4 regions of the Streptomyces sp. STAM6 genome follow, and region 4 is predicted to be linked to each of the others. Evidence: riboswitches for the same ligand, from Rfam matches in the RefSeq annotation. Region 4 holds a riboswitch; each other region holds the start of a gene.
What was found. A riboswitch is a leader RNA that binds a small molecule or an ion and turns the genes downstream of it on or off. The one in region 4 is predicted to bind cyclic di-AMP.

Region 1 (7,645 bases), on a different contig from region 4:
ACGCCGGAGCCCTCCTCGTCCTCGTCGGGGATCTGGTCGGAGTCGGCGACCAGGGCGACCTGCTCCAGGAACTCGGCCAGCGTGCCGGCGCCCTCCCCCTCCCCGCGGTCCTGCTCGAACTCCAGGGCGACGGCGGCGAGCTCCTGCAGGTTCTCGATACGGGTCTCGTCCTGCGGGTCGGTGGAGGCCTGCAGTTCCGCGAGGTACCCGGTCCGCTCCAGTACGGCCTCGAGGACGACGGCCGGTCCGGCCCCGGAGTCGGCGATGGTGCGGAGCTCCTCCATGAGGGTGTTGAAGCGCTTGACGGCGTTGGCCGAGCGGGCCGCCATTCCGTATGCCTCGTCGACCCGCTTCAGCGCCTGCGGGAAGGTGATCTTCTCCCGCAGGGCGAGGGCGTCGATCATCGCCTCGGCGCGCTCGCCGATACCGCGCTTGGGCACATTGAGGATGCGGCGCAGCGGGACGTTGTCCTCGGGGTTGGCCAGCACCCGCAGGTAGGCCAGGACGTCTCGGACCTCCTTGCGCTCGTAGAAGCGCACGCCGCCGACGACCTTGTAGGGCAGGCCGACGCGGATGAAGATCTCCTCGAAGACGCGGGACTGGGCGTTGGTGCGGTAGAAGACGGCGACGTCCCCGGCCTTGGCGTCGCCCGCGTCGGTGAGCCGGTCGATCTCGTCGGCGACGAACTGCGCCTCGTCGTGCTCGGTGTCGGCGACATAGCCGGTGATCTGCGCGCCGGCTCCGGCGTTCGTCCACAGGTTCTTGGGGCGGCGGCTCTCGTTGCGCTCGATGACGGCGTTGGCGGCGGAGAGGATCGTCTGCGTGGAACGGTAGTTCTGTTCCAGCAGGATGGTGGTCGCGTCCGGGTAGTCCTCCTCGAACTGGAGGATGTTGCGGATGGTCGCGCCGCGGAAGGCGTAGATGGACTGGTCGGCGTCACCGACGACGCACAGTTCGGCGGGGCCCAGATCCTCGTACCCGCTGCCGACCAGCTCCCGCACGAGCGTGTACTGCGCGTGGTTGGTGTCCTGGTACTCGTCGACGAGGACGTGGCGGAAGCGGCGCCGGTAGTGCTCGGCGACGTCCGGGAACGCCTGGAGCAGATGGACCGTGGTCATGATGATGTCGTCGAAGTCCAGGGCGTTGGCCTCGCGGAGCCGCGCCTGGTACATCCGGTACGCCTCGGCGAGCGTCTTCTCGAAACCGTCGGCGGCCTGGTCGGCGAAGGTCTCCTCGTCGATCAGCTCGTTCTTCAGGTTCGAGATCTTGGCGCTGAAGGACTTCGGCGGGAACTTCTTCGGGTCGAGGTCCAGGTCGCGGCAGACCAGCGACATCAGGCGCTTGGAGTCGGCGGCGTCGTAGATCGAGAAGGAGGAGGTGAAGCCCAGCTTCTTGGACTCGCGGCGCAGGATGCGCACGCACGCGCTGTGGAAGGTCATGACCCACATGGCGTTCGCGCGCGGGCCGACGAGCTGCTCCACGCGCTCCTTCATCTCACCGGCGGCCTTGTTGGTGAAGGTGATCGCCAGTATCTGGCCGGGGTGGACGTGCCGGGTGGCCAGCAGGTGCGCGATGCGGTGGGTCAGGACGCGGGTCTTCCCCGATCCGGCACCGGCCACGATGAGCAGCGGGGAGCCGGTGTGGACGACGGCGGCACGCTGCTGCTCGTTCAGCCCTTCGAGCAGCGCGGCAGCGTCCACGACGGGGCGCGGGGCGCCGTTGCGGTAGTGCGGGTCCCGGGCCGGGGGCACGTCGAAGCGGTCCCCGAAGAGGGCGTGCGGGATCTCCTCCGGGGCCGGGCCGTGGCCCTCGGAGTCCTCGGGCGGCGGTGGGGGCTCCTCGGAGGTGTGGTTCCGCAGGTCCGCCAGGAAGCTGTCGTCAAAGAGGCTGCTCATCGCCTATTGAGTCTAGGCCGCCCCACTGACAGCCGTGGCCGAACGGGATCCGTCACCCACAGGAGTTTCCGGGTGACCCACGGAGAAGGTCACGAAAACGTATCGGGCATATCGAACATCATCCTTCACAGCACCACCACAGGTTGGCTAGCGTGCTCGCCCAAGCGGCCCGTACCCGCATCGGCGAACCACGCCAACCGGGCCGCCCACGCCGAATCCGCGCTTTCCGCAAGAAAGTTCGGAACCGGGGACCCACCATGTACAACCGGGGTGAATCGGTCCGCACCAGCACGGCCGTAGGGCACCTTCCGACCGCCCGAACCCGACAGCTAACCCGGTAGGCGGTCCACGGAAGGAGATGCCGGCCTTGGCGTCGCATCGCAAGCCGCGCAGCCGCACGACCCGCTCCCACTCCCCTGCCGTCGGGGTCACGACGGCCGCGATCGCCGGAGTCAGTCTGCTTTCCACCCAGGGCGCCACCGCGGCGCCCGCGGAACCGCGCCCCAACAGCAAGCCGACCGTCGAGGAGGTCCAGAGAAAGGTCGACGACCTCTACCGGCAGGCCGGCACGGCGACGCAGCAGTACAACACGGCCAAGGAGGCCACCGAGGAGCAGCGGCGCGAGGTCGGCGGCATGCTCGACGACATCGCCAAGCGCACGGACGCCCTGAACGAGTCGCGCCGCGAGCTCGGCGCCTACGCGGCGGCGCAGTACCGCTCGGGCGCGGTGAGCCCGACGGCCGCGCTCATGTTCGCGGACAGCCCGCAGTCGTTCGTCGACCAGACGCAGCTGATGGACCGGCTCACGGACCGGCAGCGCGAGACGGTCACCGAGTTCCAGACACAGCAGGCGGAGGCGGCGAAGAAGCGCGTCGAGGCCTCCAAGAGCCTGGAGGACCTGACCGCCTCCCAGGCCTCGCTGCGGGCGACCAAGCAGACCGTGCAGCGCAAGCTCGGCGAGGCGCGGGCGCTGCTGTCGCAGCTGACGGCGCAGGAGCAGGCCCGGCTCGCCGAGCTGGAGCGCGAGCGCGAGGAGGAGGCCCGCCGCCGGGCCGAGGAGAAGGCGAAGGCCGAGGCGGAGGCCGAGGCGGCACGCGAGCGCCAGGAACAGCAGGAACAGGAGCAGCAGGAGCAGCAGGAGCAGGCCCCGCCGCCCGCGGACGAGACGGCTGCCGCCACCAAGGCCGACAAGGTCCTCGCCTTCGCGGCGGCCCAGATCGGCAAGCCGTACGTGTGGGGCGCGACCGGCCCCAGCTCGTACGACTGCTCGGGACTGACGCAGGCGGCGTGGAAGGCGGCCGGTGTCGACCTGCCGCGCACCACGTGGGACCAGGTGAAGGTCGGCACACGGGTCGCCACCGAGGATCTGCGCCCCGGTGACCTGGTGTTCTTCTACGACGACATCAGCCACGTCGGGATCTACAAGGGCGACGGCATGATGATTCACGCGCCGAAGCCGGGCACCAACGTCCGCGAGGAGTCCATCTACTACATGCCGATCTACGGCAGCGTGCGCCCGGCCTGACCACCGCGCGCACGCGGAGGGGGAAAGCGTGGAGGGGGAAGTGACGACCGGCCGACGGCTCACCGTCCTGTTCGTGCCGGAGAGCGCTTACGGACCGACCAACAACTGCGTCGGGATCGCCGATGTGCTGCGCCGGCGCGGACACCGGGTCGTCTTCGCCGCCGAGGCATCCTGGCGGGGAAAGCTCCGCCCGCTCGGCTTCGAGGAGGATCTCGTCGACCTCGCCCCTCCCGCGGAGGGCGAGCGGGACGCCGGGCAGTTCTGGAAGGACTTCGTCAGGGAGACCGCGCCGGAGTTCCGCAAGCCGACGTTGGAGCAGCTCGGCGGCTGGATCAGGCCGGTGTGGGAGGAGCTGATCGCCGGTGCCCGGTACTGCGAGCCCCAGCTGGAGGCGATCGTCGAGCGGGTCCGGCCGGATGTGATCGTCGAGGACAACGTGGTGGCGTTCCCGGCCCTGCTGACCGCGGGCCGGCCGTTCGTCCGGATCACCTCCTGCAACCCGCTGGAGATCAGGACCCCGGACGTCCCGCCCGCCTTCTCGGGCTATCCGGCCGGCGACCCGGCGGGATGGGCGGACTTCCGGGCGGAGTACGACCGCACGCACCGGGCGCTGTGGGAGGAGTTCAACGCCTGGGTGGTCGGCCGGGGAGCCCCGCCCCTGCCCGACCTGGAGTTCATCCACGAGGCCGGGACGAATCTGTACGTGTTCCCGGAGGCGGTCGACTACCCGCGTGCGCTGCCGTCGTCCTGGCACCGCCTGGATTCCTGCGTCCGGGAGACGGACGAGCCGTTCACGATGCCGCCGACCCTGGCGAGCGGCGACGGCGACAGCGCGCTGGTGTACTTCTCTCTGGGTTCGCTGGGCTCGGCCGACGTGGAGCTGATGCGCCGCGTCATCGGCGTACTGGCGCGCACCCCGCACCGTTACATCGTCTCCAAGGGGCCGCTGCACGAGGAGATCGAGCTGGCCCCGAACATGTGGGGCGCGGAGTTCCTGCCGCAGACGTCGATCCTTCCGCACGTCGATCTGGTGATCACGCACGGCGGCAACAACACCACGACCGAGTCGCTGCACTTCGGCAAGCCGATGATCCTTCTGCCGCTGTTCTGGGACCAGTACGACAACGCGCAGCGCGTGCACGAGCTGGGGCTCGGCGTACGGCTGGACACGTACCGCTTCACGGACGGGGAACTCACCGGGACGCTGGAGCGGTTGCTCGCCGACACGGCGCTGCGCGAGCGGCTGGCCGCCACCGGCGCGGCGATCCGCAGCCGGAACGGGCTGCGGCGGGGGGCGGACCTGATCGAGCGGGCGGCCGGGTAACAGCCGGCCGCCCCGGCCCCGGCGTCCGGCCGAGCCCGGCGGGGCCGCCGGGCGTCAGGCCCCGTCGGCCGCCCCGGCCCGGGCGTCGGGCCGGGGCGGCCGCGTCACGTCCAGAGGGTCGCGATGAAGATGTTGGCGACGGTCAGGGCGCCGACCGCGCCGAACACCGCCTTGTCGACCCGCTCCTCGTCGCGCTTGACGTAGACCAGGCCGAGGATCACGACCAGGACCGCCAGCTTGACGCCGATCTTGAGGTTGTTGACGGTCTGGTCGTCGGCCTGGTTGAGGCCGACCAGGACCACACCGGTGACCAGCATGGTCAGCGCGCCGTGCAGCATCGCGGGGACGAACCGCGCCGTGCCCGCGCCGATGGCCTTCATCTGGGTCAGGAATCCGCCGAGGAGGGCGGCGATGCCGATGATGTGCAGCGCGACGAAGACATTGATGAGTACGTCCATGGGGCGGAGCCTAACGGGGGCCATACCACCGGACGCCGGGCAGGGTTGCCTCAATCGCCGCAACGGTCACAGCTGATCCGGAGCGTGGGATTCCGAACATGCGCTGCCCCTCTCACTCGGGCGTGAAACCTCAATCGCGGCCAATTACGGTCATGCCCCCGCTTCCCCGTGACCCCCGCGCCTAGCGTCCTCCCCCAGGTGGCCGACTCTCCCCACCGCCGTCCCCCGACTCCCCGGACGGCAGTCGGCCACCCCGCCGCCCCCGCCCGGCAGGAAGGGAAGTGACCGCCCTCGTGGCAGCACACCGGAAGCCCAAGCAGCGCCCGCTCGGCGGACCGGCCGGCCGCACCGCCGTCACCCTGGCGCTGGCCGGGGCGGCGACCGCCACCGCCTTCGAAGGCTCCGGGCACGCCGAGCCCCGGCTGACCCCCGCCCAGGTCAAGGCCCAGGTCGACAAGCTCTATCAGGAGGCCGAGGAAGCCACCGAGCGGTACAACGGCACCAAGGAGAAGGCGGACACGGCCCGGGCCTCGCTGAACGAGCTGCGCGACGAGGCCGCCCGCAGGACCGCCCGGCTCAACACCGCCCGCAACGCCCTGGGCTCGGCGGCCACCGCGCAGTACCGGGGCGGCGGCCTCGACCCCGCCCTCCAGCTCGCCCTCTCCTCCGACCCCGACAGCTATCTCGAGGGCGCCGCCCTCGCCGAACGGGCCGGGGACCGGCAGGCCGCCGTGATCGCCGGCTATCAGCGCCAGCTCACCGAACTGCGCCGGCTGCACAGCGAGGCCGACGGCCGGCTGCGCGAGCTGACCGGCCACCAGGCCGCGCTGGGCCGCCACAAGTCCACGATCCAGCAGAAGATCGCGTCCGCCGAGCGGCTGCTCGACCGCCTCACCGCCGCCCAGCGCGCCCGGTACGACGCCGGGGGCACGACGTCGCCCGCCCGCGCCGACCGGGCCGCCCCGCGTGGCGCGGTCCAGGCTCCCAACCCGCGGGCGGCGCAGGCCGTTGCCTTCGCCTACGGCGCGCTCGGCAAGCCGTACGTATGGGGCGCGACGGGGCCCTCGGCGTACGACTGCTCGGGGCTCACGCAGGCCGCGTGGCGCTCCGCGGGGGTCTCACTGCCCCGCACCACCTACACCCAGATCAACGCCGGGCAGCGGGTCTCCCGGGCCGAACTGGCCCCGGGCGACCTGGTGTTCTTCTACTCGGGCGTCAGCCATGTCGGGCTCTACATCGGGGGCGGGAAGATGATCCACGCGCCACGCCCGGGCGCGCCCGTCCGGATCGCGCCGCTCGACGAGATGCCCTGGGCGGGCGCGACCCGGGTCGGCTAGGGCGTGTTTCGAAAGTCCCCGGTCCGGCTCCCTGGACGGTCGTCCGGGGGTGTGCGCTACGGCTTGACGTGGCGGGTCAGCCAGCGGAACACGTCCGGCACCTGCTCCTTCCACACGCCCGTGTCGTGGGCGCCCGCCACCTCGACCACCTTCACGGTGGTGGGCGGCTGGGCGAAGCTCCGCAGCGCCAGGCCGGACTGGTAGCCGTCACCGTTGGCACCCGAGACGTACAGGGCGGTGCGCGGCGGCTTCGGCGCGGACTTCAGGATCTCCAGCGGGTTGTTGGCCCGGCGCAGCTCCGGGTCCTTCGCGGCGAGGGAGGTCTTCTCCGCGGCGGGGTCGTTGTAGCCGGACAGGCTCACACCGGCGCGGTAGCGGTCGGGGTGGGCGAGCGCCAGCTTGGCGGCGCAGTGACCGCCGGCCGAGTAACCGGCCGCGGCCCAGCCGTCGGCCCGGTCGGAGGCCCGGAAATTGTCGATGACCATCTTGCGGACGTCCACGCTCAGCCAGGTGTCGGCGTTGATCCGGCCCGGGATGTTGGCGCAGCCCGTGTCCGCGTCGATCAGCGTGGTGCGCGGCGCGACGATGATGAACGGGGCGACCTCGCCGCGCTCCATCATCGGCGCGAGCTGCTGCTGGACCTTCAGCGTGCCGAACCAGGCCTTCGGCGAGCCGGGGTAGCCGGAGAAGACCTCGACGACGGGGAACTTCTTGTCCTTGTAGGCCGGGTCGTCGTACTGCGGCGGCAGCCACACGTAGACCTCGGCGTTCACCCCGGACACCCGGCCGGTCACCCGGGTGACCTGCACGCCCGGGCCCATGACCGGGTCGTCGGCCGGCTGGAACTTCTGCCGGACCTTCGGCAGGTCCGCGAGGCGCACCCCGCCCAGGCCGTCGCGACCCAGGTCGGGCGCGGCCTTGACGTGGTCGGTGGTGCCCAGCAGATCGCTCCAGTTGTCGTAGAGGGCGTTGCTGTTGTTCACCATGACGAAGACCAGGAGGAGCGCCGTGACCTGCGCGAAGCCGAGCATGACCAGCCTGACCGCGCCCCGGATCAGGGCAGGTCCGCGGACCCGGCTCCACAGGGCGAGGGGCAGGATTACGGC
Region 2 (7,645 bases), on a different contig from region 4:
GGGCCCAGCTCCGCGAGGCCGTCGAGGTCGACGACGCGCCGACCGTCGTGCGCTTCCCCAAGGAGCAGGCCGGAGCGCCCGTGCCCGCCGTGGGACGCATCGGCGGCATGGACCTCCTGCACCGCCCGGACGACGCGACCGTGCTGCTGGTGGCCGTCGGCGCGATGGCACCCGTCTGCCTCAGCGCGGCCGGGCTGCTGGCCGGCCGCGGTATCCGCTGCACCGTCGTCGACCCCCGCTGGGTCAAGCCGGTCGACGAGGCCATGGCGCCGCTCGCCGCCGCGCACCGGCTGGTCGCCGTCGTCGAGGACAACAGCCGTACCGGCGGTGTCGGATCGGCGGTCGGACAGGCCATGAGGGACGCCGGCGTCGACGTACCCCTGCGCACCTTCGGCATCCCCGAGAAGTTCCTCACCCACGCCAAACGCGGCGAAGTACTGGCCGACATCGGCCTCACCCCCGTGGAGATCGCGGGACGGATCAGCGCGGTGCTCACCGCCGAGGAGAACCAGGCATGACCAAGGAGTTCGACCTGGCGGCGCTGCTCGCCGAGCGCGGCGCGGAGCGCTACGAACTGCACGCCAGACACCTCAACCACCAGCTGCCGCGCATGCTCCGCACCATCGGCTTCGACAAGGTCTACGAGCGCGCCGAGGGGGCCTACTTCTGGGACGCCGACGGGGACGACTACCTCGACATGCTCGCCGGGTTCGGGGTGATGGGCCTCGGCCGGCACCATCCCGTCGTCCGCAAGGCGCTGCACGACGTCCTCGACGCCCAGCTCGCCGACCTCACCCGCTTCGACTGCCAGCCGCTGCCCGGACTGCTCGCCGAGAAGCTGCTCGCGCACTCGCCGCACCTGGACCGGGTGTTCTTCGGCAACAGCGGCACGGAAGCCGTCGAGGCGGCGCTGAAGTTCGCCCGGTACGCCACGGGGAGACCCAGGGTCCTGTACTGCGCGCACGCGTTCCACGGGCTGACCACCGGGTCGCTCTCGGTGAACGGCGAACGCGGGTTCCGCGACGGCTTCGCGCCGCTGCTCCCGGACACCGCGATCCCGCTCGGCGACCTCGCGGCCCTGGAGTGCGAACTGCAGCGCGGCGATGTCGCCGCCTTCGTGGTCGAACCCGTCCAGGGCAAGGGCGTCCACGAGGCACCGCCCGGGTTCCTGCCGGCCGCCCAGCAGCTGCTGCGCCGGCACAAGGCGCTGCTCATCGCCGACGAGGTGCAGACCGGCCTCGGCCGGACCGGCGACTTCTACGCGTACCAGCACGAGGACGGCGTCGAGCCGGACCTCGTGTGCGTCGCCAAGGCGCTGTCCGGCGGCTATGTCCCCGTCGGCGCCACCCTCGGCAAGGACTGGATCTTCAAGAAGGTGTACTCCTCCATGGACCGGGTGCTCGTCCACTCGGCCAGCTTCGGGTCCAACGCCCAGGCGATGGCCGCGGGGCTCGCGGTCCTGACGGTGCTGGAGGACGAGGAGATCGTGGCGAACGCCAGGAGCACCGGAGAGCTGCTGAAGTCGCGGCTCGCGGCGCTGGTGGACCGCTACGAGCTGCTGCACGAGGTGCGGGGCCGCGGACTGATGATCGGGATCGAGTTCGGCCGGCCGTCGTCGCTCGCCCTGCGGGGCCGCTGGACGATGCTCCAGGCGGCCCGCAAGGGGCTCTTCGCACAGATGGTGGTCGTGCCGCTCCTGCAGCGGCACCGCATCCTGACCCAGGTCTCCGGGGACCACATGGAAGTCATCAAACTGATCCCTCCGCTGATCATCGGCGAACGGGAGGTCGACCGCTTCGTGACGGCGTTCACCGCCGTCATGGACGAGGCGCACACCGGGGGCGGGCTCCTGTGGGACTTCGGGAGGACGCTGGTCAAGCAGGCGGTCGCCAACCGCTGAGCGGAGCATGCGCGGGGATCCCGCGAGGACCACCGGGTACGACTCTTTGCCTCTGGGGCAATAAATTTGCCTCACGGGAAAAGGGCTGGCGCAATAGAGGCATGACCACGGACTCCTCCGGGGACACGCTGCCGGACGTCGCTCCCCGGCTGCGCGCGCTGCGCCGCCGCCGCGGGCTCACCCTCGAGGCCGCCGCCCAGCGCGCCGGACTCTCCCCGGCCCACCTCTCCCGGCTGGAGACCGGCCGCCGGCAGCCCTCGCTGCCGATGCTGCTGGGGCTCGCCCGTATCTACGGTACGACGGTGTCCGAGCTGCTCGGTGAGGTGCCGCCGGAGCACGACCCGATCGTCCGGGCCGACCGTGCCGAGCCCGCCGAGGCCGACGGCTGGGTCTACCACCAGGCGGGCGGACCCGGCCGGGCCATGCAGGCCCTGCGCGTCCACGTCCCCCACGCCACCCCGGCCGACCTTGTGCGCGTGCACCCCGGGGAGGAGTGGCTGTACGTCCTGGGCGGCCGGGTGCGCCTGACCCTGGGGGACGCGGTGCACCTCCTCGATCCGGGCGACAGCGCGCATTTCGACTCGCTGACCCCGCACCGCATCGCCGCCGCCACCCGGGGCGGTGCCGAGCTCCTCTTCGTACACACCCTTGTCCAGAGCCCCGCCGAGGAGCTCTGCCTCGGCGCGCCCGCCCCTCGGCGCTGACTCCCCGGAGGTTGTCCGTCATGTCCCAGAACCCGGCCTCGAAGTCCGCCGAGGGCGAAGAGCGGAAATTCCCTCTCGGGCTGGCCGTCAGGCTCTTCGCCTATCTCGTGGCGGGCCACCTCGTCGCGGCCTTCCTCTATCTGCTGTTCCTGCTCGGGGGCCAGAACCAGTAGCCACCCGCCGCGCGGGGCTCAGCCCTCGTCGAGCAGGCGGTCGCGCAGCCGCTCGCGGGTCTCGGGCGAGAGCCGCAGGCCCTCGGAGAAGTACCGCTCCGTGCTGCCCCAGGTCTCCTCGATGGTCGAGAAGGCCGTCGCCAGGTACTCGCGGCGCGCGTCGAAGAGGGGACTGAGCAGCTCCATCACCTCGGGCGACATGCCGGCGGGCGAGGAGTCGGCGCGGTGCACCTTGTAGCGGCGGTGCGGGTCGTTGGACTTGAGGTAGTCCTCCTCGATCGCCTCGCGCTCCACACCGACCGCCAGCAGCGCCACCGCGATCGACAGCCCCGCGCGGTCCTTGCCCGCCGCGCAGTGCAGCAGCGCCGGGACGCTGTCCGCCGCGAGGGCGTGCAGCACCCGGCTGTGCTCGGCGGTGCGGTCCTTGATGATCGCGCGGTACGCGGCCGTCATCCGCCCGGCCCCCTTGCCGTCGGCGAGGATCCCGCGCAGCTGCTCAAGATCGCCTTCGCGCACCATCCGCCAGAATTCCGCGCCGTCCGCCGGGTCCGAGAGCGGGATGTTCACGTTCCGCACACCGGGCAGGGCGACGTCCGGGCCCTCCAGTTTCTGGTCGGCGGCGTTGCGGAAGTCGAAGATCGTGTGCAGACCGAGCGAGGAGAGGAAGGCCGCGTCCTCGCCCGTCGCGTGGGCGAGGTGGCCGCTGCGGAAGAGCAGGCCGTGACGGACCCGCCGGCCGTCCACGGTGGGAAGGCCGCCCACGTCACGGAAGTTGCGCACACCGGTCAGCTGGGGTTCGGTCGACGAGATCTGCGGCAGCTGCTGCGTCACGGCGGCTCCTCCGTGTCTGCGGTCGGCGGTCCTCGCCGACGATGTCGCGGCTCCGACGATACGACACCGGTGCGTGAGGCAATCATCTCCCTGCGGGTCGCACATCCGTTGCCCTGCCCATGGTCAGCGGCCGCATGGTGCTCGTTCCTGTTGGATGATGTTCACATCTGGGGCCCTGGCTGGCGGGCGCGCCCGGCGGCGGCCCCCGTCGCTGAGACCTGCTTTCGGGCGGCACGGTCGAGCGGCTCTGCTTCTGTCCCGATTCAGCATGTTTTGCTCGCCGACCCCGACCGTGGATGCATTGAGTGGTCTAGTAGCTGAATGACGGTTCTGTCCGTATTGGCCTGTAAGGGTTAACGTGCCCCGGTAGAAAGGGAGATGGGTCGGGCCGCGTGAGCAGCGTCATAAAGGTGACCGTCCGTGGCGAAGCGCCGCTCCCAAATCCGGTGCCCACAACGGCAATTCATGATCCGTAATCCACGGAGGGTGACGGGAATTACGGGCGGCATCTCGGACGGAAATGGCCTTTTCCACGCGACGGCTTGTTACCGCGGACCCGGCTCGCTTAACGTCGCCGCAATCCGGCCGGACCAGCCGAATCCTGCCGCCGACCGGAATTCATAACCCACCCACGTGTGGCAGGAGCGGGGGACCCAGGTAGTACGCCGGAACCGGAATTCGCGGGCCGGCTAGGGGTTAAGTCGCGTCGACCGCGCGGCCGGGCATCTCCAGCCCGAACCCGACAGCTCACCTCGCAGGCGCCGGAGAGGAATTCGTCATGCCCGCGAAGGGTAAGCACCGCCGTCCCAAGAACAGCCCGCTGACTCGTCGTTTCGTCGCCGCCGGAACGGGCGGCGCCGCCCTTGCCCTCCCGCTGCTCGGCGCGACCGGCGCCCACGCCGCGGACCAGAGCGCCCCGGCCGTCTCTCCGCAGACGGTGGTCGCCGCCGCGAAGGCCGCCCCCGAGACCGCCGCCAAGGCCGCGCCCCGCATGTACACCGTGGTCGCCGGCGACTACCTCGCCAAGATCGCCCACAACAAGAACGTCAAGGGCGGCTGGCAGAAGCTGTACAAGGACAACCGCAAGGTCATCGGTGACGACCCGGGCCTGATCCTGCCGGGCATGAAGCTCACGCTGGGCGCCAAGTCCACCGCCAAGGCGCCCGCCAAGCCCAAGGCCGACACGACCCGCACCGAGTCCCGCGCCTCGCGCTCCGCCGCCAAGGCCGAGGCCCCGGCGCCGAAGCCCGCCGCCGAGACCAGCGGCTCCGGCTTCACCGCCCCGGTCTCCGCCGGTGTCACCACCCCCTACCGCGCCTCCGGCTCCATGTGGTCCTCCGGTTACCACACCGGTGTCGACTTCGCGGCCTCCTCCGGCACCAGCGTCAAGGCCATCGGCGCGGGCACCGTCGTCTCCGCCGGCTGGAGCGGCGCGTACGGCAACGAGGTCGTCATCAAGCACGCCGACGGCAACTACTCGCAGTACGCCCACCTCTCCTCCCTCTCCGTCTCCTCCGGGCAGACCGTGAGCGGCGGCGAGCAGATCGGTCTCTCGGGCTCCACCGGCAACTCCTCCGGTCCGCACCTGCACTTCGAGGTCCGCACCGGTCCGGGCTACGGCTCCGACATCGACCCGCTGGCCTACCTGCGTCAGCACGGCGTCTCCATCTGAGTCCGTCAGGGACCCTTCTGACGCTCCGGCACGCGTCCCGCGTGCGTCCGCTGCCCGGCACCTCGTGCCGGGCAGCGGCATATTCCGGCTTGGGCGAATCTTGACCGGTGGCGTATCTCACCCCACGTCAACCCCTCCTTACGGTCGCGTAGGTCACATCGGAAGGGGAAAGATGTGCTCCCGTGGCAGACGATTCGACATTCAGAGACAGTGACGTATTCGGGTCGTACGCGGCGATCGGTGACAGCTTCACCGAGGGCGTCGGGGATCCCGGTCCCGACGGACAGTTCGTCGGCTGGGCGGACCGCCTCGCGGTCCTGCTCGCCGACCGGCTCACCGATCCCGAGACGTTCCGGTACGCCAACCTCGCGGTGCGTGGCAGGCTCCTCGACCAGATCGTCGAGGAACAGGTCCCCCGGGCGAAGGAACTCGCCCCCGACCTCGTGACCTTCTGCGCGGGCGGCAACGACATCATCCGGCCCGGCAGCGACCCCGACGACGTCGCCGAGCGGTTCGAGCGGGCCGTCGCCGACCTGACGTCCGCCGTCGGCACCGTGCTCGTGACGACCGGTTTCGACACCCGCGGCGTGCCGGTGCTGCGTCATCTGCGCGGCAAGATCGCCACGTACAACGGCCATGTGCGGGCCGTCGCCGACCGGTACGGCTGCCCGGTGCTCGATCTCTGGTCCCTCAAGACCGTGCAGGACAGGCGGGCCTGGGACGACGACCGGCTGCACCTGTCGGCCGAGGGCCACACCCGGGTCGCGCTGCGCGCCGGCCAGGTGCTCGGCGTCGACGTCCCTGCCGACCCCGACCAGCCGTGGCCACCGCTGCCGCCGCGCGGCCCCCTCGAAGTCCGCCGTGACGACATCAACTGGGCCCGCGAGTACCTCGTGCCGTGGATCGGCCGGCGGCTGCGCGGCGAATCGTCCGGCGACCACGTCTCGGCCAAGCGGCCGGACCTGATGCCGCTGTAGGGGACCGGTTCAGGTGCGGCGCCCGAGGCCGAGCTCCCGGTCGAGCGCCTCGTCGGCCCACTCCAGCATGGTCGCGTGGGAGACCGAACCCGCGTAGGCGGTCATCTGCACGGCCAGTCCGTCCAGGAAGGCGGTCAGCCGGCAGGCCGCCGCCGCGGGGTCCGCGCAACGGAACTCGCCCGCCGCGGCGCCCTCGGCGATCACCTCGGCCAGTGCCGCCTTCCACTGCCGGTCGAGGTCGCCCGCCACATCCCGCAGCGCCGGCTCCCGCAAGCCCGCCGCCCAGCCCTCGATCCACAGCCGCCAGCCCTTGGCCTGACCGGTGGGGGCGTACCAGCGCACGGCGGACCTGAGCCGGCGGGTGGCCGCGGTCCGGCGCCCCAGCAGCTTGCGCAGATGCGTGAGATCGCCCTCTGCGGCGTACGAGAAAGCGGCCGCGACGAGCTTCTCCTTGGTCGAGAAGTGGTACAGGACCAGCGCGTTGCTCACTCCGAGCGCGGAGGCGACATCGGCGATCCGCACCGCCGCGACGCCCCTGAGCTGGATCTGCTCGACGGCGGCCCGCAGCAGCTCCTCACGCCGCTCGGCCACGCTCAACCGCACTCTGCCCACGTCGTCCCCCTCGTGCCGCCGATTCCAGCGCCGGCTTCCCCCGGGGCCGTCCGGTACCGGTCGCAGTACCAGCCGAAACGCTCCGCGATCACCGGCAGTCGGTCCGTGACGATAGCGCGCCGCCGCACCCGGCGCCGTACCGTCGCGCACGGCCGCTCCGGCGTCCCGGCGGCCGACCGCGCGCATCGCGCCGTGGCGGGCCCGTCCGCGACGGCGGTGGTCACGGACCGGGCCGTGCGCGGAGGCGGGCCGGCCCCTTCCCGACGCCGGGGCGCGCGCACGTCAGATCGGTCGCAGCTCGCACTGGTCCTTGAAGCCCTGGCTGGTCAGCCCCAGCGCGGCATTCATCCGGGACCTCAGGTTCTCCACCGCCACCATCGCGGTCAGCTCCACGAACGCCGGCTCGCCGAGGGCCACCCTCAGCCGCTCCGCCAGCTCGTCCCCGACCTCCGGCGGGTTCGCGGTCATCGCCTCCGCGTACGTCAGGACATCCCGCTCCAGCGGGGTGTACGCGTCGCTGTCGCGCCAGACCGGGATGTCGTGCAGCTTGCGCACGTCCATCCCGCGGCGGGTGTTCTCCCAGTGGCCGTAGTCCATGCACCAGCTGCAACCGATCGACGCCGCCGACGCCATCTCCGCCAGCGCCTTCAGGCCGGGGTCGAGCTGCCGCCACCTCGCGACGGCCAGCTCGAAACGGAGCTGGGCGCGCAGCACACGCGCGTTGTGCGCCACCGCGAGCACCGGGTCCAGCACCTTGCCGTAATGACGCCTGGAGT
Region 3 (7,645 bases), on a different contig from region 4:
GGTCGGCTCGGTGCGTTCGGTCTGCGGAGGGGGCGTTTCCATGCCTGCCTTGCGTCTACTCGTCGGTGCGGTCGGCGCTGTCCACGCCGTCCCAGAGGTTGGAGTACCAGGGGCGGTCGGCCGCGCCCTGGTCGGTGCGGCGCTCGCGCACCGCGTCGGGGTCGATCACCGTGTACCCGGTCTCGCCCGGCATCACGTAGTGCAGGTGCTCGCGGGCGAGGCGCCGGATGTAGGCGTCGTCCTGGAGCCGGGCCTTCTCGTCGCGCAGCTGTTCGACGCGTCGGCTCGCCTCGTCGGCCAGCCGCTCCTGCTCGGCGATCTCGCTCTGCTGCGAGACGTACTGCCGCATCGGGTAGGCGAGGGCCACCACGAGCGAGCAGACCACCAGCGCGAGGAAGGCGGCGCGCCCGGTGAGCCGCGAGCGACGGGCCTGCCGCCGGCTCTGGGAGCGGTAGACGCGGGCGGCGGTCTGCTCGCCGAGCAGCCGCAGCCTGGTCGCGGTGGAGAACCGGTCCCGGGCCATCGCCTCCGCCTCCCCTTCTCTGCACGTGCGTACGTCCCCGCACACGGTACGGGACCGAGTGCGGGGACGTACGTAAGGAGCGGGTGCCAGCCGCGGGAGAGGAGCCGGGTCAGCCCTCGAACCGACTGTGCCTACTGGTCCGCGAAGCGGCTGTGCCTACTGGTCCGCGAAGCGGCTGTGCCTACTGGTCCGCGAAGCGGAACCGCGGGAAGGCGCTGCGGCCGGCGTACACCGCGGCGTCGTCGAGGATCTCCTCGATGCGCAGCAGCTGGTTGTACTTGGCGACGCGCTCGGAGCGGGCCGGGGCGCCGGTCTTGATCTGGCCGCAGTTGGTGGCGACGGCCAGGTCGGCGATGGTGACGTCCTCGGTCTCGCCGGAGCGGTGGGACATCATGCACTTGAAGCCGTTGCGCTGGGCCAGCTCGACGGCGTCCAGGGTCTCGGTCAGCGAGCCGATCTGGTTGACCTTGACGAGCAGTGCGTTGGCGGCGCCCTCCTCGATGCCGCGGGCGAGGCGCTCCGGGTTGGTGACGAACAGGTCGTCACCGACGAGCTGCACCTTGGAGCCCAGCTTCTCGGTGATGGTCTTCCAGCCGTCCCAGTCGTCCTCGAACAGCGGGTCCTCGATGGAGACCAGCGGGTAGGCGTCGACGAGCTCCGCGTAGTACTCGGTCATCTCGGCGGCCGAGCGGGACTTGCCCTCGAACTCGTACGAGCCGTCCTTGTAGAACTCGGAGGCGGCGACGTCGAGGGCGAGCGCGATGTCCTTGCCGGGCGTGTAGCCGGCCAGCTTGATGGCCTCGAGGATGAGGTCGAGGGCGTCGCGGTTGGAGTCCAGGTTCGGGGCGAAGCCGCCCTCGTCGCCCAGGCCGGTGGAGAGGCCCTTGTCCTTCAGGACCTTCTTCAGGGTGTGGTAGACCTCGGCGCCCCAGCGCAGGGCCTCGGAGAAGGACTCCGCCCCGATCGGGGCGATCATGAACTCCTGGATGTCCACGTTGGAGTCGGCGTGCGAGCCGCCGTTCAGGATGTTCATCATCGGCACCGGCAGCAGGTGCGCGTTCGGGCCGCCCAGGTAGCGGAAGAGCGGCAGGTCGGACGCCTCGGAGGCGGCGTGCGCGACGGCGAGGGAGACGCCGAGGATGGCGTTGGCGCCGAGCGAGGACTTGTCCGGGGTGGCGTCCAGGTCGAACATCGCCTGGTCGATCAGCCGCTGCTCGGTGGCGTCGTAGCCGACGAGCTCCGGGCCGATCTGCTCGATGACGGCGAGGACGGCCTTCTCGACACCCTTGCCGAGGTAGCGGTCCTTGTCACCGTCGCGGAGCTCGAGGGCCTCGAACGCACCGGTGGATGCACCGGAGGGGACGGCAGCACGGCCGGTGCTGCCGTCGTCGAGGCCGACCTCGACCTCGACCGTGGGGTTGCCTCGGGAGTCCAGGATTTCCCGGGCTACGACGACGTCGATGGACGGCACGAGCATCTCCTTCTGGGATGTGACGCGTGGAGTGCGAGGTCTCTTTGGCCTTGCGGCAAGAGCCTAACCGGCTCGGGGTCCCTGACCAGCCGACGCCCGCCTCCTGGGACGAAAAAGGGCTCACGAGTCTGCATTACGCACAAAACGCCACGAAACTTACTGGTCGGTAGCACTTTTGCGCGAGGAAACCCCGACCCGGAGCGCACGGGGGAAGGGCACTCCGGGCCGGGGTGGTGTGCGGGGGTCAGCCCAGGTGGAGCTGCTGGCCCGGGTAGATCAGGTCGGCGTCCTCGACGATGTCCTTGTTCAGCTCGAAGAGCTTCTTCCAGCCGCCCTTGACGTTCTTCTCCTCGGCGATGGTGGAGAGGGTGTCGCCGGCCTTCACCTTGTACTCGCCGTCACCCTTCTCGACCTTCTTGCCGGTCGGGGTGGTGACGGTCTTGGACTCGGCCTTCGGCGCGGTGCGCTGCTGGCTGCGCGTGGTCGGCTGCTCGGCCTTGCGCTCCTGCGGCTTCGGCTGGGCCTGCTGGGCGGCGGCGCCGTCGTACGAGGCGTTCGACAGGCCCACGCCGCAGCTCGGCCAGGCACCCTTGCCCTGGCCGGCCAGGACCTTCTCGGCTATCTCGATCTGCTGCGACTTGGACGCCTTGTCGGCGGTGGGGGCGTAGGCCGTGCCGCCGTACGCGGCCCAGGTGGAGGCGGAGAACTGCAGGCCGCCGTAGTAACCGTTGCCGGTGTTGATCGACCAGTCGCCGCCGGACTCGCACTGGGCGACCTTGTCCCACTCGGCGGCCGTGGCGGCCGAGGCGGACGTGGCGCCGATCAGGGGGGCGGCGACGGCGGCACCGGTGATGCCGGCGAACGCGGCGAACCGGGCGGCCTTGGACGGGCGACGGTGCTTGGCCTTGCCGGAGAACAGCATGGGACATCTCCTCACCGACGCCTACGAGGTGAGCTGTCGGGTTCGGGCGGTGACTGCCCGGCCGCGCGACTGGCGCGCGGCTTCACCCCAAGCCGGCTCCGGGCCATCTCTCAATGGCCGGGCCCGGCACAAACCTTGGGTCCCCCGCTCCTGCCTTCGGCGCATGACGCGACGACTGTTCCCGACGGCCGGCGGCAGGATTCGGCGTACCGGTCGTAGGGGCCCGCGGTGGCGAGCGGTCCTGACCGTAAGCGCACACCTGCCCGAAGTTCAAAGACGGACATCAGGGATGAACCGCCCTTACTTACCGACTCCGAGCAGGTGTTTGCGCAGGTGAGAAGTGAAGCGACAGGAGTTTGCGGTCGTGACGCACCAGTTGGGACAAAGAGACTCTTGTCTCACTTGCACAGAACCGGACATACGGCCGCGAACTCACTCCTGCGCGGCAGGCTCCCCGGCAGGCTGACCGGCCGTCAGATCCAGGCTCTGACCGGGGCGAATGAGGTCCGGGTCGGTCCCCACGGTCTCCTTGTTGCCCTGGTAGAGCGCAGCCCATCCCCCGGGCAGCTCGTGCGCGACCGCGATGGCGGAAAGACTGTCGCCGGGGCGGACGGTGTACTCGCCGGACTCGACGCTCTCCGGAGCGCGGGCCGACCCGTCACCACGAGAGGGGTGTTCGCCCGCTTCACGCCCGTTGTCCGGATTGCCGGTCTCCGTGGCGCCGGCGCCGGGAACGGCCGGCTCGGTCGGGGTCGCCGAGGTGCCGGGGGCCGCCGGGGTGCCCTCCGGGGCCTCCGCCGGGTCGGGCTCGCCGCGGTGCTTGCCGGTGCCGGGCGTACCGTCGGCGGCGCCGCCGGCCGGAGCGGCGGGCGGCTCGGTGGACGGCGCCGGGTCGGGCGTCGCGATCGGGTCCAGCGGGTCCGCCGGGGTCGTCTCGGCGGGCTTGTCCTCCCCGGCCGGGTCGGTGGGCTTCGCCGGATCCGGCTTGGCGGGGGCCTCCTCGGTGGGCGTGGCGCCCGGCGCGGGGGTGTCCTCGCTCACGAGTCCCGCGATGGGGGCGCAGGTCTCCCAGGCGGCCGACCCCTGCGCCGCGTGCACCTTCTCCGCGACGGCGATCTGCTGGGCCCGGCTCGCGAGGTCGGCCCGCGGGGCGTAGGCGAGGCCGCCGTACGTCTCCCAGGTCTCCTGCGACATCTGCAGGCCGCCGTAGTAGCCGTTGTCGAGGTCCGCACTCCACATGCCGCCGGACTCGCACTCGGCGACCCGGTCCCAGGTGGTGGCGTCCACGGCCGACGCGGAACCCGCGCCGAGCAGTGGAATGGCGATGGCGGATCCGGTCACCCCTGCCGCGACGATGATGGCGGGGGCTTGACGGGGTCGTCGGTGCCGGCCGTTCCCGGAGCGCATGCGGTGAGCCTTTCGCGTGACTGCTGAGGTGACGGTGAAAGTAGCGGCTCTCGAACGTCAGTCACAAGTCGATGCACTGGAGATTACGCGAAGATCACAGATATGACGGAGCGTCAGTTGACATCACTCCCCAAAGGGGGCGAACTCGACCGGGAGCGTGCGCAGTCCACGCATAATGAGCCCACCACGCCACCGCAAATCGGCCGGATCGCCCGCAAGTCGCAGATCGGGCAGACGGGTCAGCAGGGTAGCCAGGGCGGTCTGCCCCTCCAGCCGGGCGAGCGGCGCGCCGAGGCAATAGTGGATGCCGTGCCCGTACCCGAGGTGCTGGTTGTCCCGCCGCGCCAGATCGAGGGTGTCCGGACGGTCGAACCGCGCCGGGTCACGGTCGGCCGCGGCGAGCACGACGAGCACCGGGTCGCCGGCCGCGATCCGCTCGCCGCCGATGGTGAGCGGCTCGGTCGCGAAGCGCCAGGTCGCGAGCTCCACCGGCCCGTCGTAGCGCAGGAGTTCCTCGATTCCGGTCTCCAGCAACTCCCGCTCCCCCGCCGCGATCGACGCCTGCAGCCGCGCCCGCTGGTCCGGGTTGCGCAGCAGCGCGTACACCCCGTTCCCGATCAGATTGACGGTGGTCTCGAAGCCGGCGAAGAGCAGGATGAACGCCATGGCCGCGGCCTCGTTCTCGGTGAGGTGCTCACCGTGGTCGCTCGCCCGGATCAGCCCGGAGATCAGATCGTCCCCCGGCTCCTCGCGCTTGCGGTGGATGAGCTCCGCGAGGTAGCCGCGCATCTTCTTCACCGACCGGGCGACGCCGCCGCGCGGTCCGCCGCCGTGCCGGATCATCATCCCGGCCCAGTCGCGGAAGTCGTCCTGGTCCTCGCGCGGGACGCCGAGCATGTCGCAAATGGCATAGATCGGGAGCGGAAACGCGAACTCGTGGATGAGATCGGCGCTGCCTTTTGTAGCGAAGTTGTCGATGAGCCGGTCCGTCAGCTCCTGAACACGGGGCGCGAACTCCGCCACGCGCCGCGGGGTGAACGCCTTCGAGACGAGCCTGCGCAGCCGGGTGTGGTCCGGCGGGTCGATGTTCAGCAGATGCGTCATCAGCTCGGCCTTGCGCTCGCCGGGGATGCCGGTCTTGCCCTTGGCGTGCGCGGGCTCGTCGTGGTGCGCGGGGTTCTTGCTGAGCCGCTGGTCGGCGAGGGCCTGGCGGGCGTCGGCGTACCGGGTCACGAGCCACGCCTCGACTCCGCTCGGCAGCTTGGTGCGGTGCACGGGGGCGTGCTCGCGCAGCCAGGCGTAGGCGGGGTACGGGTCGGTGGCGAACTCCCAGGTGAAGAGTTCGGGCGCGACGTTCGGAGCGGGCTGGTCGTTCACTCCTCGACGTTAACGCCGGGTCCGCCGGCCCCGTGCCCCTCGGCGGCCCGGATCGCGTCCCGGTAGGCGCGGCCGGCCGCGCGCAGCGCGGCCTCCGGGTCGACGCCCTCGGCCTCCGCGCGGACCGCGAGGGCCAGCAGTTCGTAGCCGACGCCGGCGCCGGACGGCAGCGGCACCTCCAGGCCCGCGGTGCGGACCCGGCCGGCGAGCTTCGCGGCGAGGGCGAGGCCCGGCTGGCCCAGGGGAACGCCGTCCGTCACGGAGGCGCGCTGCTTCTCGATGGCCTTCGTGCGGAGCCAGTGCTCCTTGACCTCCTCCGGCGTCTCGGCGCGTTCCTCACCGAAGACGTGCGGGTGCCGGTGGATCAGCTTCTCGACGATCGTGCCCGCGACGTCGTCGACGGAGAACGGCTCGTCCTCGTGCTCCTGGGCGATCCGGGAGTGGAAGACGACCTGGAGGAGTACGTCCCCGAGCTCCTCGCGCAGCTCGTCCCGGTCGCCGTCCTCGATGGCCTCGACGAGCTCGTACGCCTCCTCGATGCCGTACTTGGCGAGCCCCTCGTGCGTCTGCCGGGACGACCAGGGGCACTCGCGCCGGATGCGGTCCATGACCTCGACCAGGTCGAGCAGCCGGGCGCCCGGCAGGTCGTAGGAGCCGGGCAGCAGCTCCAGGTCGGGCATGGCGACCCGGCCGGAGCCGGCCATCCGCGCAAGGCCGTCGGTCAGCGCGCGGTCGCCCTCGCCGGAGGGGACGACCACCACCGTGGCGCCTCCGGCGCAGGCGTCGACCAGCTCCTGTGCGGTCGGTGCGGCGATCTCCACCCGGACCCCGGCCTCCCGCACATAGGGCAGCTGGGGATGGTTCTCGTCCGCGCAGAGCACCCGGTCGGCGGCGTGCAGCGTCTGCCAGGCGGGCCAGGACAGCAGTCCGGGGGCGACGCGGTGGCTGGCGGTGAGCAGGACGATGCGGCCGGGGGTGTCAGCGTTCACCCCTCGAACCTACCTCTCCCGGTCCGCGTCCCGGACGGGCCCGGACCGGGGGCGGCTGTCGTCACAGCCCGGCGGGGCCGGCCTCGGGCGTCCTGGTCAGCTGCCTGATCCATGGGGCGCTGTACTCGCCGAGCTGGATCTTGTCGTTGTCCCAGGAGCCGTAGCGCGGGTTCACATCGATGTCGAGCGCCTTGGACGCGGCGGCGAAGACCTGCGTGAGCTTCTGCTGGCCCACGGGGGTGTTGGCCGCACCCAGCTTCGCGGCGATCTTGTTCATGAGGACATTGCGGCGAATGACGTCGTCGATCTCGTCGGGGGCCACGCCCTGCTGCTGGAGCAGCATGGCGGCCAGCTGCTCCTCGCCGCCGCTCTGCCCGGCCGCCTCGCGCCGGGTCTCCTGGATCTCCTTGCGGCTGGCGGTGATCCCGTGGTCGGCGGCGACCTTGTCGACGACCCGATCGAAGATCATTCCGTTCAGCTTCTCGCGGTTCAGGTCGCCGGTGGCCTTGATCAGCTGGTCCGCCTGGGCGGACGCCTGCTGGGCGGTGCGCACGTCCTTCACCTGCGCCTGGAGCGCGGCCACCTCGATCCGGTTCCCGCCGACGACGGCCGCGGCACCCGGGTGGGCGTCGCTGCCGCAGGCCGTGAGCAGCGGGGCCGCGGCGAGGAGCGCGACGGAGACGGAGAGCGCAGTGCGACGGCGGCGGTGCAAAGGAGCCTCCCGGCGTGGGTCGTGCGTCAGTTTGAACGACCTTGCGGTGATCGATGTTAGGCAGTGGACGTGGCCCAGGCCACTACTTCGGGCTCACTGTTCCGACTGTTTCGGACAACGAGTCACGCCGGGCGGGGGTCTCGGGGCGCAGCATGATCGTCCGGGAGACGGCGAACGTGATGGGGATGGCGGCCGCCGCGGCGAGCAGCGGGGCGTACCGGCTGGACAGCCCGGCCACCCCGAC
Region 4 (7,645 bases):
GCCGAGCCGGAGGGCCTCGACGGCGTGGCCACCATCATGGCCCGGGCGCTGTCCGAGGGCACCGACAAGCACTCGGCCGAGGAGTTCGCCGCCGAGCTGGAGCGCTGCGGCGCCACGCTCGACGCGCACGCCGACCACCCCGGCGTACGGGTCTCCCTGGAGGTCCCGGTGTCCCGGCTGCGCAAGGCGCTCGGCCTGCTCGCCGAGGCACTGCGGGCGCCCGCCTTCGCCGACGGCGAGGTCGAGCGGCTGGTGCGCAACCGCCTCGACGAGATCCCGCACGAGATGGCGAACCCGTCCCGCCGCGCGGCCAAGCAGCTCTCCCAGGAGCTCTTCCCGGCGACGTCGCGCATGTCGCGCCCCCGCCAGGGCACCGAGGAGACCGTGGCGCGGATCGACTCCGCGGCCGTACGGGCCTTCTACGAGGCGCACGTCCGGCCCGCCACGGCCACCGCGGTGGTCGTCGGCGACCTGACGGGCGTCGACCTGGACGCGGTCCTGGCCGAGACCGTCGGTGACTGGACCGGCACCCCGGGCAAGCCGCTCGCCGTTCCGCCGGTCACCGCGGACGACACCGGCCGCGTGGTCATCGTCGACCGCCCCGGCGCGGTCCAGACCCAGCTGCTGATCGGCCGCGTCGGCGCCGACCGGCACGACCGCGTCTGGCCCGCACAGGTCCTCGGCACGTACTGCCTGGGCGGCACCCTCACCTCCCGCCTCGACCGCGTGCTGCGCGAGGAGAAGGGCTACACCTACGGCGTACGGGCCTTCGGCCAGGTGCTGCGTTCCGCTCCCGACGGCACGGGCGCCGCCATGCTCGCCATCAGCGGATCGGTCGACACGCCGAACACCGGCCCCGCGCTGGACGACCTGTGGAAGGTGCTGCGCACCCTCGCGGCGGAGGGCCTGACGGACACCGAGCGCGATGTGGCCGTGCAGAACCTGGTGGGGGTGGCACCGCTGAAGTACGAGACGGCCGCCTCCGTCGCCGCCACCCTCGCCGACCAGGTCGAGCAGCACCTTCCGGACGACTACCAGGCCGAGTTGTACGTCCGGCTGGCCGGGACCGGCACGGTGGAGGCCACCGCGGCGGTCGTCAGCGCCTTCCCGGTGGACCGTCTCGTCACGGTCCTCGTCGGTGACGCCGCTCAGATCAAGGAGCCGGTCGAGGCGCTCGGCATCGGTGAAGTGACCGTTGTCACGAGCTGATTGAGCCCGCCCCGGTCCGCGCGCCTCGCGCGGACCGGACACGGAACCCCGGCCTCCAGCAGGACGCCGGGGTTCCGTCGTATGTCCGGTTTGTTGGAGAGGCTGGGTGTCTGCCCTGTGGCGTGCGCTACAAAAACCCGTGTCTGTTTGGCGATTGAAAGATCTCCCGCTTAGCGTCATGTGCGCTGTCCGCCAGTTGCACGCGTCGCATCCGCGACATCGGACAGCGATCGCCGAGTCCCCGTCCGGCGCGAGCCTGGGGAGCCGGGGACCCACATCAAGTCCCCCGGGGTGAATCGGACGCCTTCGCCGGCCGGCGGAGGGGCCCGTAGGAGACCTTCCTGCTCCGAACCCGTCAGCTAACCCGGTAGGCGAGAGGGAAGGAAAGGACCAGCCACTTCATGGCGTTCACCCGTGCCACCGGGAAGCACCGTGCCCCGAGCCGTATGAGCCGCAAGAGCGCGCATGCCGCCGGCGTCGCGGCCATCGCCACCACCGGCGTCATCGGAACCCTCGCTTCCCCGGCGCTGGCCGCCGACACGGACACCCGCGCCCTCGAGGACACCGGTCTCAACCAGGCGGTCATCACCGACACCATCGCCGACCGGATCGACGCCCAGGCCGAGGCCCAGGAGCGCGAGGCCGAGGAGGCCGCCGCCCTGGCCCAGGCGCAGGCGAAGGCCGAGGCCGAGGCGAAGCGCAAGGCCGAGGCGCGCGTGAAGGCCGCCCGCGATGCCGAGGAGCGCGCCGCCCGCGAGGCCGAGCGCAAGCGCCTGAACTCCTTCACGTCCCCGGTCGCCGGCTCCTACGTCAGCACCGGCTACCAGACCGGCGGGGCCATGTGGTCCTCCGGCAGCCACACCGGCGTGGACTTCCACGCCGCGTCCGGCACCAAGGTCGTCGCCGTGGGCCTGGGCACCGTGGTGGAGGCCGGCTGGGGCGGCGCGTACGGCAACAACGTCGTGATCAAGATGCACGACGGCACGTACACCCAGTACGGTCACCTCTCCTCCATCAGCGTCTCGGTCGGCCAGACCGTCGAGCCGGGTCAGCAGATCGGCCTGTCGGGCTCGACCGGCAACTCCAGCGGTCCCCACCTCCACTTCGAGGCCCGCAGCGGCGCCGACTACGGCTCCGACATCGACCCCGTCGCGTACCTGCGCTCGCACGGCGTCAACGTCTGACCCCCGCTGCTCGAAGGCCCGCGTTCCGAAGGCCCCGGCTCCCGGCGAGCCGGGGCTTCGTCGTGCCGCCGGGCGGTCCTCCCCGGCCCCCGGCTGCCCCGGCGACCGCGTACGGCCGGTGGACGGGCGGTGGAGCGCCGGTGGACGGACGTGAGGCGGCCGGTACCGGCCAAAAGACATCCTTTATTTGCCAGTGGGCATCGGAATTCCGGGCGTACTGCAATAGAGTCACGAACAGGCGTCAAACGCTCGAGTTTCGCGCGGGTTAAGCGAATTGATGCGGAGGTTCGGTATGCGCATTCCAGCACACTCGGTGTGCACGGCGATCCGCGACGACATCGTCTCCGGTGTCTTCGCCCGGGGCAGCCGGCTCACCGAGGAACAGCTGGCGCGCCGCTACGGCGTCTCCCGCGTCCCGGTCCGCGAAGCCCTGCGCACCCTGGAGTCGGAGGGCTTCGTGACCACACGGCGGCACGCCGGTGCCTGCGTGGCCGAACCCACCGAACAGGAGGCCGTCGACCTGCTGGAGGTCCGTACGCTCCTGGAGCCGCTCGGCGCGGCACGCGCCGCCCAGCGCCGCACCGAGGCGCACCTCAAGGTGCTGCGTGGCCTGGTCAGGCTGGGGCAGGAGCGGGCCCGCCGAGACCAGGGGGAGGATCTGCGGGCGCTCGGCGGCTGGTTCCACGAGACGCTCGCCCAGGCGTGCGGCAGCCCCGGGCTGACCGCCCTGCTGACCCAGCTGAGGCACAAGATCGCCTGGATGTACACGGTGGAGCAGCCGGCCCGGCCGGTGGAGGCGTGGGCCGAGCACGGCGCGATCGTGGACGCGGTGGCACGCGGCGACGCGGAGCGGGCGCGGTCGCTCACCGCCCTGCACGCCGAGCGCTCCCTCGGCTCGCTGGTGCCGCGCCGGCCGGAGCGCCCCGAGCGGCTGACCCGTCGCGTGAGGACTTCGCAACATCCCGTAAACACCGCGGGTGCCCGCAATTAACAGCACGGCCGTATACAAAGAAGTGCTTTGTTTGCGGGGTCTGTCGAGGCTGCCCGAAAACAAAAATGAACAGCGTGCAGAAATCGGTGGAGCCGTATCACCCGGAATTCCGCGTGATACGGCTCCACCGATTTGCGCACCCTTGCGCGGAGAACCGCGTCGGGCTCGTCAGACGGTCTCGGGAAGCTCCTCGAGCCCCTCGGCGACCAGCTTCGCCAGGCGGTCCAGGGCGGCGTCCGCGCCCTCGGCGTCCGAAGCGAGCACGATCTCCTCGCCGCCCTGCGCGCCCAGGCCGAGCACCGCGAGCATCGAAGCGGCGTTCACCGGGTTGCCGTCGGCCTTGGCGATCGTCACGGGGACGCCGGAGGCCGTGGCGGCACGGACGAAGATCGAGGCGGGGCGGGCGTGCAGGCCCTCGGCCCAGCCGACGTTGACGCGGCGCTCAGCCATGGTGTTGCCCTTCGGTGCGAGGAGTTGTCTAGACCAGTCTCTCATGTTCTGCGGCGTGCTCCGGAGCCCGCACCGTACTCTGGCCCCATGCGGACCCCGCCGGATCAGTCGGAACACGTGTATCCCGATCACTGGGAGGCCGATGTGGTGCTGCGCGACGGCGGCACCGCGCGGATCAGGCCGATCACCACGGACGACGCCGAACGCCTGGTCAGCTTCTACGAGCAGGTCTCGGACGAGTCGAAGTACTACCGGTTCTTCGCACCCTACCCCCGGCTCTCGGCCAAGGACGTGCACCGCTTCACACACCACGACTACGTGGACCGGGTGGGCCTCGCGGCGACCGTCGGCGGCGAGTTCATCGCCACCGTCCGCTACGACCGGATCGACGCCCGGGGGCTGCCCGCCACCGCTCCCGCCGACGAGGCCGAGGTCGCCTTCCTGGTCCAGGACGCCCACCAGGGCAGGGGAGTCGCCTCCGCACTCCTGGAGCACATCGCGGCCGTCGCCCGCGAGCGGGGCATCCGGCGGTTCGCGGCCGAGGTGCTGCCGGCCAACACCAAGATGATCAAAGTGTTCACGGACGCCGGCTACACCCAGAAGCGCAGCTTCGAGGACGGCTCCGTCCGACTCCACCTCGACCTGGAGCCGACCGACCGGTCGCTGGCCGTCCAGCGCGCCCGGGAACAGCGGGCCGAGGCCCGCTCCGTGCAGCGGCTGCTCGCCCCCGGATCGGTCGCCGTGATCGGGGCCGGGCGCGCCCCTGGCGGCGTCGGACGCACCGTGCTGCGCAACCTGCTGGAAGCCGGTTTCACCGGCCGTACGTACGCCGTGAACCGCGCGCTGCCCGAGAACCGGGCCTCGCTCGACGGGGTCACCGCCTTCCGCTCGGTCGCCGACATCGGTGAGCCGGTCGACCTGGCCGTCGTCGCCGTGCCCGCCGAGAGCGTCCCCGATGTCGTCGCCGACTGCGGGGAACACGGCGTCCAGGGCCTCGTGGTCCTCTCCGCCGGATACGCCGAACAGGGCGCCGAGGGCCGCGCCCGCCAGCGCGAGCTGGTGCGCCAGGCCCGCTCGTACGGCATGCGCATCATCGGGCCCAACGCCTTCGGCATCATCAACACCGCCCCCGGCAGCCGGCTGAACGCCTCGCTCGCGCCGCACCCGCCCGCCACCGGCCGCATCGGACTGTTCACCCAGTCCGGCGCGATCGGCATCGCGCTGCTCGCCGGACTGCACCGGCGGGGCGCGGGCCTGTCGTCCTTCATCTCGTCCGGCAACCGCGCCGACGTCTCCGGCAACGACATCCTGCAGTACTGGTACGAGGACCCCGACACGGACGTCGTGCTGCTCTACCTCGAATCGATCGGCAACCCGCGCAAGTTCACCCGCCTGGCGCGCCGCACGGCCGCGGTGAAGCCGGTCGTCGTGGTCAAGGCCGCCCGGCACAGCGGCAGCGCCCCGCCCGGCCACGCCGTACCGGTCACCCGCATCCCGCACGCCACCGTCTCCGCCCTGCTGCGGCAGGCCGGAGTCATCCGCGTCGACACGGTCACCGAACTGGTCGACGCCGGACTGCTGCTGGCCGGACAGCCCCTTCCGGCCGGCCCCCGGGTGGCGATCCTCGGCAACTCCGAGTCACTCGGCCTGCTCACCTACGACGCGTGCCTGACCGAGGGCCTGCGCCCGCTGCACCCCCTCGACCTGACCACCGCGGCCACCCCGGAGGACTTCCGCACGGCCCTGTCCGAGGCGCTCCGTGACGACGCCTGCGACGCGGTCGTGGTGACCGCGATCCCCTGGGTCGGTGAGAACGGCGTGACCGAGTCGGGCGACGGAGAGGTCCTGGCGGACGCCCTGCGGGCGGCGTCGGCGACCGCCCCGGCCAAGCCCGTACTCGTCGTCCACGTGGAGATGGGCGCGCTGGCCGACGCCCTGTCAGCCGCCACCAGCACGGCGCCCCAGCCCCCACCGGACCCCTGGTTCGGCGCCAGCCCGCGGCAGCAGGCCGCCCCCGGGGACCCCGCCCGGAAGACGGCCGTCCCCCAGCCTGCACCGGCCGCCGCCGCTCCGCCCGCGGGAACCCCGGCCGCCGGGGGCCACGGCGCCGAGGCGGGCGACCAGGAGGCCGGGGCGGGCCGCGAGAGGGGCGCCCACGAAGCGGAGGCCGGGGAGGCCGTGAACCGCATCCCCGCCTACCCCGCCGCCGAGCGGGCGGTCCGGGCCCTCGCCGAAGCCGTGCGGTACGGCCAGTGGCGCAGGCAGGTCGCCGACCCCGGGCGCGTGCCCGAGTACGAGGGGATCGACGAGGCCGGCGCCGCCGCCCAGATCGAGCGCGCGCTCGCGGCGGACGCCGGAGAGCGCGGAATCGCCCTGGACCCCGACGCCACGCGCGAGCTCCTTGGGCGGTACGGCATCCCCGTACGGCCCGCCCTGCCCGCCGCCGACCCCGAAGCCGCCGTCCGGGCCGCCGAGCGGCTCGGCTACCCCGTCGCGCTGAAGACCACCGCGCCGCAGCTGCGCCACCGTCCCGACCTCGGCGGCGTCCGGCTCGACCTCGCCACCGAGGAGCAGCTGCGACAGGCCTACACCGAGCTGACCGAGGCCCTCGGCAAGCCCGCCGAGCTCCAGCCCGTCGTCCAGGCCATGGTTCCGCGCGGGGTCGACACCGTCGTCCGCGCGGCCATCGACCCGGCCGTCGGCGCCGTCCTCTCCTTCGGCCTCGCGGGCGCGCCCTCCGAACTGCTGGGCGACACGGCCCACCGACTCGTCCCCGCCACCGACCGGGACGTCGCCGAACAGATCAGGTCCATCCGCACGGCGCCCCTCCTGTTCGGCTGGCGCGGCTCCGCGCCCGTCGACACCGCCGCCCTGGAAGAGCTCCTGCTGCGCGTGTCGCGGCTCGTCGACGACCACCCCGAGATCGTCGCCGTCGGCCTCGAACCCGTGGTCGTGGCCCCCCACGGCGTCTCCGTGCTGGGAGCCACCGTCCGGCTGGCCCGCCCGCCGGCCCGCACCGACCTCGGGCCGCGACGGCTCCCCAGCTACTGAACCGGTCCGGAACCGGCCGGTGAGCCCCGCCGCCGGACGGCCCCCGACGCACGAGCGTCCCGCGCAGGCACCGGGCCCCCGTAGGATGGAGCGCATGGCGAAGACCGGTACGACGACCCAGGGGCTGCGCGCGGCGATCGAGCGCAGCGGCTATTACCCGGCCCTCGTGGCCGAGGCGGTGGAGGCCGCCATCGGCGGCGAGCCGATCGCCTCGTACCTGGTCCACCAGGAGACCACCTTCGACGCCAACGAAGTCCGCCGCCACGTCACGGTCCTCGTCCTGACGGCCAACCGCTTCATCGTCAGCCACACCGACGAGCAGAACGCCGACACCAGCTCCCCGACGCCGTACGCCACGACGTCCACCGAGTCGGTCAAGCTCGGGCGGATCTCGTCGGTCGTGCTCAGCCGAGTCGTCGCCAACCCGGAGTCGTACACCCCGGGCACCCTGCCCCGCGAGGTCGTCCTGACCATCGGATGGGGTGCCGTCTCCCGCATCGACCTGGAGCCCGCGGCCTGCGGCGACCCGAACTGCGACGCGGACCACGGCTACACCGGCAACTCCACCGCCGACGACCTGAGCCTGCGCGTCAGCGAGGCCGGCGACGGCCCCGAGACCGTCCGCCAGGCCCTCGCCTTCGCCCAGGCGCTCTCCGAAGCCACCGCGGCCACCCGCTGATGGTCCACTCCCCGAGCACGGCCGCCGCCTGGCCCGACGAACCGCTTCCGCTCGCCCTCGACGGCGCACCCGTCCCCCAGT

Region 1: another riboswitch for cyclic di-AMP. It lies ahead of ACY34K_RS03490 (C40 family peptidase); the one in region 4 lies ahead of ACY34K_RS11060 (M23 family metallopeptidase).
Region 2: another riboswitch for cyclic di-AMP. It lies ahead of ACY34K_RS30695 (M23 family metallopeptidase); the one in region 4 lies ahead of ACY34K_RS11060 (M23 family metallopeptidase).
Region 3: another riboswitch for cyclic di-AMP. It lies ahead of ACY34K_RS19300 (transglycosylase family protein); the one in region 4 lies ahead of ACY34K_RS11060 (M23 family metallopeptidase).

The regions. Positions count from the first base shown of each region.
Region 1 covers NZ_JBUEFZ010000002.1:226,104-233,748, forward strand. Annotated here, with positions in the region: gene pcrA (DNA helicase PcrA) at 1-1,895, opposite strand, end outside; cyclic di-AMP (ydaO/yuaA leader) riboswitch at 2,095-2,255, shown strand; gene ACY34K_RS03490 (C40 family peptidase) at 2,254-3,420, shown strand; gene ACY34K_RS03495 (glycosyltransferase) at 3,461-4,744, shown strand; gene ACY34K_RS03500 (hypothetical protein) at 4,849-5,202, opposite strand; gene ACY34K_RS03505 (C40 family peptidase) at 5,496-6,539, shown strand; gene ACY34K_RS03510 (alpha/beta hydrolase) at 6,596-7,645, opposite strand, start outside.
Region 2 covers NZ_JBUEFZ010000045.1:5-7,649, forward strand. Annotated here, with positions in the region: partial or broken gene ACY34K_RS30670 (transketolase C-terminal domain-containing protein) at 1-518, shown strand, start outside; gene ACY34K_RS30675 (aspartate aminotransferase family protein) at 515-1,900, shown strand; gene ACY34K_RS30680 (XRE family transcriptional regulator) at 2,002-2,604, shown strand; gene ACY34K_RS30685 (DUF6126 family protein) at 2,625-2,777, shown strand; gene ACY34K_RS30690 (tyrosine-protein phosphatase) at 2,796-3,608, opposite strand; cyclic di-AMP (ydaO/yuaA leader) riboswitch at 4,225-4,384, shown strand; gene ACY34K_RS30695 (M23 family metallopeptidase) at 4,387-5,280, shown strand; gene ACY34K_RS30700 (SGNH/GDSL hydrolase family protein) at 5,463-6,257, shown strand; gene ACY34K_RS30705 (TetR/AcrR family transcriptional regulator) at 6,267-6,869, opposite strand; gene ACY34K_RS30710 (carboxymuconolactone decarboxylase family protein) at 7,152-7,645, opposite strand, start outside.
Region 3 covers NZ_JBUEFZ010000015.1:31,672-39,316, forward strand. Annotated here, with positions in the region: gene ACY34K_RS19285 (DUF501 domain-containing protein) at 1-42, opposite strand, end outside; gene ACY34K_RS19290 (FtsB family cell division protein) at 56-523, opposite strand; gene eno (phosphopyruvate hydratase) at 705-1,994, opposite strand; gene ACY34K_RS19300 (transglycosylase family protein) at 2,239-2,916, opposite strand; cyclic di-AMP (ydaO/yuaA leader) riboswitch at 2,920-3,088, opposite strand; gene ACY34K_RS19305 (transglycosylase family protein) at 3,349-4,323, opposite strand; gene ACY34K_RS19310 (cytochrome P450 family protein) at 4,447-5,700, opposite strand; gene ACY34K_RS19315 (nucleoside triphosphate pyrophosphohydrolase) at 5,697-6,689, opposite strand; gene ACY34K_RS19320 (SurA N-terminal domain-containing protein) at 6,751-7,401, opposite strand; gene ACY34K_RS19325 (GtrA family protein) at 7,484-7,645, opposite strand, start outside.
Region 4 covers NZ_JBUEFZ010000006.1:170,935-178,579, reverse strand. Annotated here, with positions in the region: gene ACY34K_RS11065 (M16 family metallopeptidase) at 1-1,209, shown strand, start outside; cyclic di-AMP (ydaO/yuaA leader) riboswitch at 1,431-1,598, shown strand; gene ACY34K_RS11060 (M23 family metallopeptidase) at 1,611-2,393, shown strand; gene ACY34K_RS11055 (GntR family transcriptional regulator) at 2,686-3,384, shown strand; gene ACY34K_RS11050 (HPr family phosphocarrier protein) at 3,553-3,834, opposite strand; gene ACY34K_RS11045 (bifunctional acetate--CoA ligase family protein/GNAT family N-acetyltransferase) at 3,922-6,885, shown strand; gene ACY34K_RS11040 (DUF5998 family protein) at 6,980-7,564, shown strand; gene ACY34K_RS11035 (alkaline phosphatase family protein) at 7,564-7,645, shown strand, end outside.